DNA from 2 places in the Rhodoferax sp. GT1R46 genome. Region 2 is predicted to be linked to the other one. Evidence: predicted binding sites of a transcription regulator. Region 2 holds the regulator's gene; the other holds the start of a gene.
The links. Region 2 encodes FNR, which switches genes on or off when oxygen is low (the NO sensors DNR and NnrR bind a similar motif). Its sites were predicted from a motif close to TTGATNNNNATCAA; they were not measured.

Region 1 (3,469 bases), on a different contig from region 2:
ATGCCGGTGCCCTTCAGCGCGGTCCGCTGGCGCACACCGGTTCTGCTGGCCACCGTTTCGATGACGATTACCGTGGCGATGGTGGCTGCGCTGGCGTATTTTGCGCTGGACCTGCCGCTGGGTGCCGCAGTGCTGCTCGGTGCCATTCTCGCGCCTACCGATCCGGTGCTGGCCACCGATGTGCAGATTCGCCATCCCGGTGACCGCGACCAGTTGCGCTTCACCCTGACATGCGAGGCCGGCATGAATGATGGCAGCGCATTCCCGTTTGTGATGCTGGGATTGGGTTTGCTGGGATTGCATGATCTGGGCGACTATGGCGTGAACTGGCTACTGGTTGACGTGTTGTGGGCTACGCTGGCCAGCATCGCCATTGGCGTCGCAGCGGGTGTTGCACTGGCCCGCTTGGGCTGGAAGCTTCGCCGTGCGCCCCACCAGCATGAATTACTGGACGACTTTTTGGGCCTGGGCCTGATTGGCGCGGTGTATGGCTTGACCGTCATGGCGCACGCCTGGGGGTTTCTGGCGGTCTTTTTTGCCGCCGTGGCGCTGCGCCAGACGGAACAAAAGCTGGCGAAGGCCACCCGCACGCCGGTGGATGCCAGTGGAGAAGCCGAGCCGGTACCCAAGGTGAGCGAAGGCGCATTGGTCTTCAAAGAACACCTGGAGCGACTCTCCGAATTGATGCTGATTCTGCTGGTTGGCGGCTCGCTCTTCCTCGACTCATGGAGCTGGGAGGCCGTGGGCTTGGCGCTATTTGTGTTTATCGTGGCGCGACCGGTGAGCGTATTGCTGGGCATGTGGGGCAGCAGCACCGCACAGCCCCTGCGCGGCATGATTGGCTGGTTTGGCGTGCGAGGCATTGGCTCGCTCTATTACCTGATGTACGCCATTCAGCAAGGCCTGCCTGAGCCACTGGCACTGAAGTTGATTCAGCTGACCCTGATCGTGGTGACGATGTCGATTTTTCTGCATGGCACCAGCGTCAAGCCCTTGATGGGGCATTTCTGGCCGCGAGGCAAAAAAGCCTGAGTTCGATGCGGCCCGCTCCCTGCTAGCGCGTAATCAGCACCGGCACGGTTGATTCAGCCACCACTTTGGTCGCCACGCTGCCAAGCATCAGCCGTGCAATACCTGTGCGGCCATGGGAACCCAGCACGATCAGATCTGCGCCTTCCGTTTGGGCCGTTTGCACAATGCCGCTGGCAGCGGTGACATCCTCCACCAGGCGTGCCTGCAAAGCGATGGGCGCGCCATCCTGCTTGCAAAGCGCCTCAACTTGCGCATGGGCCTGGGCTGCCAGATCTTGAGCCGCAGACATATACGCCTGAAAGCCCATGGGATTGATCTCACCCACGCCAATGTAAGGATAGGGATCGACGACATACACAGCCGTGAGCTTGGCGCCATGGGTGCGCGCCAGACTGACCGCCAGTTTGGCGGCGTGCTCGGATGCCGGAGATGCGTCGGTGGCGACCAGAATATGTTTGAACATGTGAATACCTCGTAAAAGAAATGTGTACCTGCGAATGCTGCACCCACGGCACGCTGAATTCCTTGACATATGTCAGTTTTGATGCATTTGCCCCAAACAGGCTCCATTGACACTTGCAGAGTAGCAAGTGAGCCATTTTGTGCCGTAATATCTGGTTATCGGGCTCCATTTCGGGGCCGAATATGGAGGACTTATGGCTAAAGGTGACCAGCGCAGTGAAAAGATGTCGAAGAAACCCAAGAAGGACAATTCGGAGCCAAAAAACTCCACGTCGGACCGCCCCATGGCTCCCGTGACTACGGTGATGCCACGCGGAAAAATCAAGACCAAGTGACCGGTTTGATGGGCATGCCTCCCGGGCAACGGATCAGGGCCGCATGACCCCATCCTGGTACGACAGGCACATCCTGCCACCCATGCTGGATTTCGCTTGCGGTTTGCCCATGGTAGGCCGCCAGCGCCAGCTGGTGGTTCCCTTGGCGCAGGGGCGTGTCCTCGAGGTCGGTATTGGTACCGGACTCAATATGCGCTACTACGATAAGACGCGCGTGACCCGGATCACGGGGCTGGACCCTGCCCTGCAACTACACCCCCTGGCGCGCGAGCGCATTGCGCAATCCGGGCTGGACGTGGATCTGGTGGGACTCTCAGCCGAGCAGATCCCCCTGCCCGACGCAAGCTTTGACACGGTGCTCATCACGTATACGCTGTGCACCATTCCTGACCCCTTGGCAGCACTAAAAGAGATGCGCAGGGTACTGGCGCCCCATGGTCGTTTACTATTTTGCGAACACGGTCGCGCACCCGATGCATCGGTACAACGCTGGCAAGACCGGTTGCAGCCACTGTGGGGCCCATTGGCGGGTGGCTGCCATCTGGGGCGCGACATTCCCGCTCTGTTGCACCAAGCCGGTTTTATCCAGCCAGACACACAAACGCGGTACCTGCCGGGCCCCAGGCCCTTCACATTTCACTATTGGGGCGAGGCGCTTCCGGGTCATCTACCCGTTTAAGAACCGGTAGCGTCGAACACGCCGCTCAGCAACTCGGGCAACCGGTCGGTTGGCATCTTGAAGCCGCAAGCTTGCGCGTGACCACCGCCCTGCATGCTCTCTGCCAGAGGAATGCAGTCAAAACCGGGTTGCGAACGCAGGCCGACCTTGATGACGCCCCCCTTGCCGGCACTCCACATGAGCGCAAAGGTACCGCTTTTTGCAGAAAGCAGATCGCCCACCAGGCTGTGGAACACGCCAGGCGCATTGACCATGAGACCGTGCTGTCCATTGAACGCGATGGGTTGCGCGCCCTCGGCGATGTCGGCTGCGAGTTTGCTGAATTTTTCGTCCATGGCCGCGCCCCGCGCCATGAAACTGGTCAGCTGGACGGGACTGAACATGGCGATCTCCGCCCAGCGGACAAAGTCAAACCGTTCCATATCCAGTGCCGCCAAAAAGCCCTTGCTTTCGGGGTATTGCCAAGCCCAGATGTCGCGGTCTTCCACAAAGCGCACCAAATCAGGCACGGGCTTGTCCGACTGAAAGAATTCCCAGGCGAGGCGTGCGCCCGACTTGCTCATGTCAAAGTGCACCACACCGCAGCGGCAAGAAAAACCAGTCAGCTTCTCGGCAGCACTCTTGTGGTGGTCCAGCATCACCAGCTTGGTCGCACGCTCTTCAATGCCCCGAAGAATCTCGGGAGAGAATGAAAAATCAAGGATGTACACCGCACGGCCACTGAGCGCGGGCAAGTCTTCCACGGATTTGATGTCACCGTGGTCCAGCCCCAAAAACTCGGCTTTGCCTTCGTAATACAACCAGGCAGCCAGTGCAGCGGCAAACCCATCAGGACAACTCCGACCATGGTACAAAACCAGTGGATTGGGGTCGGACTTTTCAGGGTGAACAAACAGTTGCAGAGGGAGTAGTGTCTTCATGGGCTCCATTGTCGCCTGTCAACGCCCGCCGAAAAACTACT
Region 2 (3,469 bases):
ACGCAGTGGGGTCCACCCACTAGCCCCATCAACAGAGCAGTGAGCGCCAAAGAAGATTGCATCTGCCGATGCTAAATGATCTTGGAAAAACGCGCCCGTGTGCGGTCTGTCTGCAAATAACGGTCAAACACCATAGCCACCGCACGCACAAAAAACCAGCCCTGAGCGGTGACCTGAATACCGGCGGAATCAACAGTGACCATGCCTTGATCGGAAAGATCCGCAAGCGCTTCCAGCTCTTTGGCGAAATAGCTTTGAAAATCTACCAAATAGGCCAGATTGATCGACTCGAACTGCAATTCGCCCTGGCACATCAGCGCCATGATGACGGCACGGCGAACCAAGTCATCGCGCGACAGTGCCAGACCGCGCACCACGGGGAATCGTCCTTGGTCGAGGAGATCGCAATACTCCTCCATCGACTTGGCGTTCTGGCTATATGTCGCGCCGATCCGACCAATGGATGACACGCCCAGGCCAATCAGGTCGCAATCTGGCTGGGTGCTGTACCCCTGGAAATTGCGGTGCAGGCGTCCCTGGCGCTTGGCCACAGCCAACGCGTCTTCCGGCAAGGCAAAGTGATCCATGCCGACGTACACATAACCCGCACCCATGAACGCAGCCAGCGAACGGGACAGCATGGACACTTTGGCTGCCCCACTGGGCAATGACACAGTAGCAATGCGCCTTTGCGGCTTGAACCGTTCTGGCAAATGGGCGTAGGCATAAAGGGCAATCCGGTCGGGGCGCAACTCGTTGACCTGCGCCAGTGTGCGATCAAAGGACTCCGGACTTTGTTGGGGAAGTCCGTAGATCAGATCCACATTGATCGACTCAAACCCGCGCTCGCGTGCGGCCGCCACCAGAGCAAACACCTGCTCGGCAGGTTGCACTCGATGCACTGCTTTTTGCACCGCCGGATCAAAGTCTTGCACCCCAAAGCTCAGCCGGTTGAACCCAAGCTCGGCCAGGGTGTCGAGCCTGGAGGCGTCGATGGTTCGGGGGTCCACCTCAATGGAGTATTCGCCCCCAGGTGCAAACGTGAAATTGCGACGCAACATGGTCATCAACTCACGCAATTCGTCGTCACTCAAAAATGTAGGACTACCCCCACCAAGATGGACCTGACTGACTGTTTGGCCCAAACCGATTTGGGCCGTGTGCAAATCAACCTCACGGCTAAGGTAGCGCAGGTACGGCGCTGCACGGTCATGGTGCTTGGTAATGATTTTGTTGCAGGCACAGTAATAACACAGCGACTCGCAAAACGGGATGTGTACATAGAGCGAAAGCGGCAAGTTCATGGCAGCAGCGCCACCGCGCCGCATTGTCAGGGCCTGCGCGTAGTCATCCGCCGTAAATGCTTCGACAAAACGGTCTGCGGTTGGGTACGAGGTGTAGCGCGGGCCCGCCACGTCGTATCGACGCAACAAATCATCATTTATGGTTTCAGCAACTGGTTTCATGAACGCTCCAAGACAAGGGCTACTGTGCCGCCATTTGACTTTCCATCACTTGATTTGCATCAAGAACTTCGAAACTGGGTAAACTGGCCTGTCACTTACACTAGGTGAAATCCATGCCTGATCAAACATCCAAGCCCAACTCAGTCGCCGAAACCCGGGTGCCCCTTGCCGCGCATGCCGATTCCAAGATGGTCGCGATGAGCCCTCAATCCATCAAGGTGGCCTGCTCCAGCTGCAATTTGCGCGAACTGTGCATGCCGCTGGGGCTCAGTCCGGCTGAGCTTGATCGCATTGACGACGTCGTGGCTAGTCGACGCAAAGTCAAACGTGGAGACATACTTTTTCGCAATGGCGAAAGGTTTACCAGTCTTTACGCCATTCGCACCGGATTTTTCAAAACCTGCGTGGCTTCTGAGGATGGCCGGGACCAAGTTACGGGTTTTCAGATGGCTGGCGAAGTGATCGGGCTGGATGGCATTGTTAACGACTATCACACCTGCGATGCGGTGGCCCTGGAAGATGCCGAGGTATGCGTCATGCCCTTTGACCGCATTGAGGAGCTGTCGAGAGAGGTCAACGCCCTGCAACGCCATGTCCACAAGATCATGAGCCGCGAAATCGTCCGCGAAAATGGAGTGATGCTGCTGCTGGGGAGCATGCGCGCGGAAGAGCGCCTGGCGGCTTTCTTGCTGAATCTGGTGCAACGGCTGCATGCGCGGGGGTTTTCGCAATCCGAGTTGGTACTGCGGATGACGCGCGAGGAAATTGGAAGCTATCTTGGACTGAAGCTGGAAACCGTCAGCCGAACTTTCTCAAAATTTGTGGAAGAAGGCATAGTGGAAGTGAAGCAGCGCCACGTCCGGATACTCAATACCGATGCACTCAAAGACATCGTGAACCCCAAGGTTTGCAACTGACTCTGGCTGTTGCACCTGTAATCAGCAAGAACCCTGTTTGGGGCAGCCGTCCGGACGGTCCGTCTCTGGCAGAGGGCAGCGATTGACCTCAAAGGGCGACATGGACAACAGTGTGGTCAAGGCGCTTGAAGCCATGGTGAGACCCCAAAACACAAAAAATGCGACGGTGTATACCCCTTGGCGAGACCAGTCCAGCGGCTGACCAAACCAGTGCAGATCCTGCGGGTCAATCATCGCAAAAACCAGTATTTCCAGCGCGCCGGCCACCAGAAACGCAGGCCAGATAATCCACATCAGTCGTTGCTGCAGCATGTTCTTCTCCTCCTGAGGACTGGGCATTTCAATGTGGAGCACCTGATGAAATCACGGCGTTTTGGGGGCAGGAACACCGGTAGCCGCATGATTGCGCGCCTGTGTGGCGGGTGCCAGACTGGACGGGTTGTCACCCAGAGTCTTGTTGATTTCTATTCCCTTTCGGTAATAGTCTTCGTCCAACACCGGATCTTTACCGACCAATGCCAGATAGAACGTCACAAATGACGCGACGACCACGATTGCGGGGCCGGAGATGACAAGCCAGACGTGACCGAACTTCCACCATGGACGCGCGGGATTCAGGTTGGATGGGGTCATGGGAAACTCCTTAACGGGGAACAATGAAAACAGATTTTTCCGACACATGGCCCTGTGAGCCTTGTGCAGAAATTTCGAAGTGAATAACGTGAGAACCTGGAGGGGCCACCTCATACGGCGCATCAATCCGAACGGCCACCCACCGCGCCTGAGTGGACTCTACGACGACTTCATCGTCAGAGACGACTGCCAAACCGGGCAGACCTTCGACCGCAATTCGGAAGCGCTGCGTAGACTCGGTCGCATTCATTACCTGAAGGCGGTAGACATTCTCAATGCGACCGCCGTCCACGACGCGTGCCAACACACCCCGATCACGAACTACATCGACCTTGAATGGGGTCCGCGTAGCCAGGCTCAAAGCCATTGCGATCACCACCGATCCAAGAATCGCCGTGTAGACCAGCACCCGTGGGCGCAGCACATGGCGCAGGGTCTGGGACCCCGTCCAGT

Region 1: the regulator FNR is predicted to act here: its motif matches at 1,558-1,571, upstream of AC097W_RS01585 (universal stress protein).

The regions. Positions count from the first base shown of each region.
Region 1 covers NZ_JBWMBC010000001.1:325,745-329,213, reverse strand. The annotation lists gene AC097W_RS01590 (cation:proton antiporter) at 1-1,032, shown strand, start outside; gene AC097W_RS01585 (universal stress protein) at 1,055-1,495, opposite strand; gene AC097W_RS01580 (hypothetical protein) at 1,689-1,829, shown strand; gene AC097W_RS01575 (class I SAM-dependent methyltransferase) at 1,873-2,508, shown strand; gene AC097W_RS01570 (DHH family phosphoesterase) at 2,505-3,428, opposite strand; gene AC097W_RS01565 (NAD(P)H-dependent oxidoreductase) at 3,465-3,469, opposite strand, start outside.
Region 2 covers NZ_JBWMBC010000006.1:245,254-248,722, reverse strand. The annotation lists gene AC097W_RS14835 (sulfite exporter TauE/SafE family protein) at 1-62, opposite strand, end outside; gene hemN (oxygen-independent coproporphyrinogen III oxidase) at 72-1,466, opposite strand; gene fnr (fumarate/nitrate reduction transcriptional regulator Fnr) at 1,664-2,383, shown strand; gene AC097W_RS14820 (hypothetical protein) at 2,405-2,695, opposite strand; gene AC097W_RS14815 (FixH family protein) at 2,747-3,016, opposite strand; gene ccoG (cytochrome c oxidase accessory protein CcoG) at 3,027-3,469, opposite strand, start outside.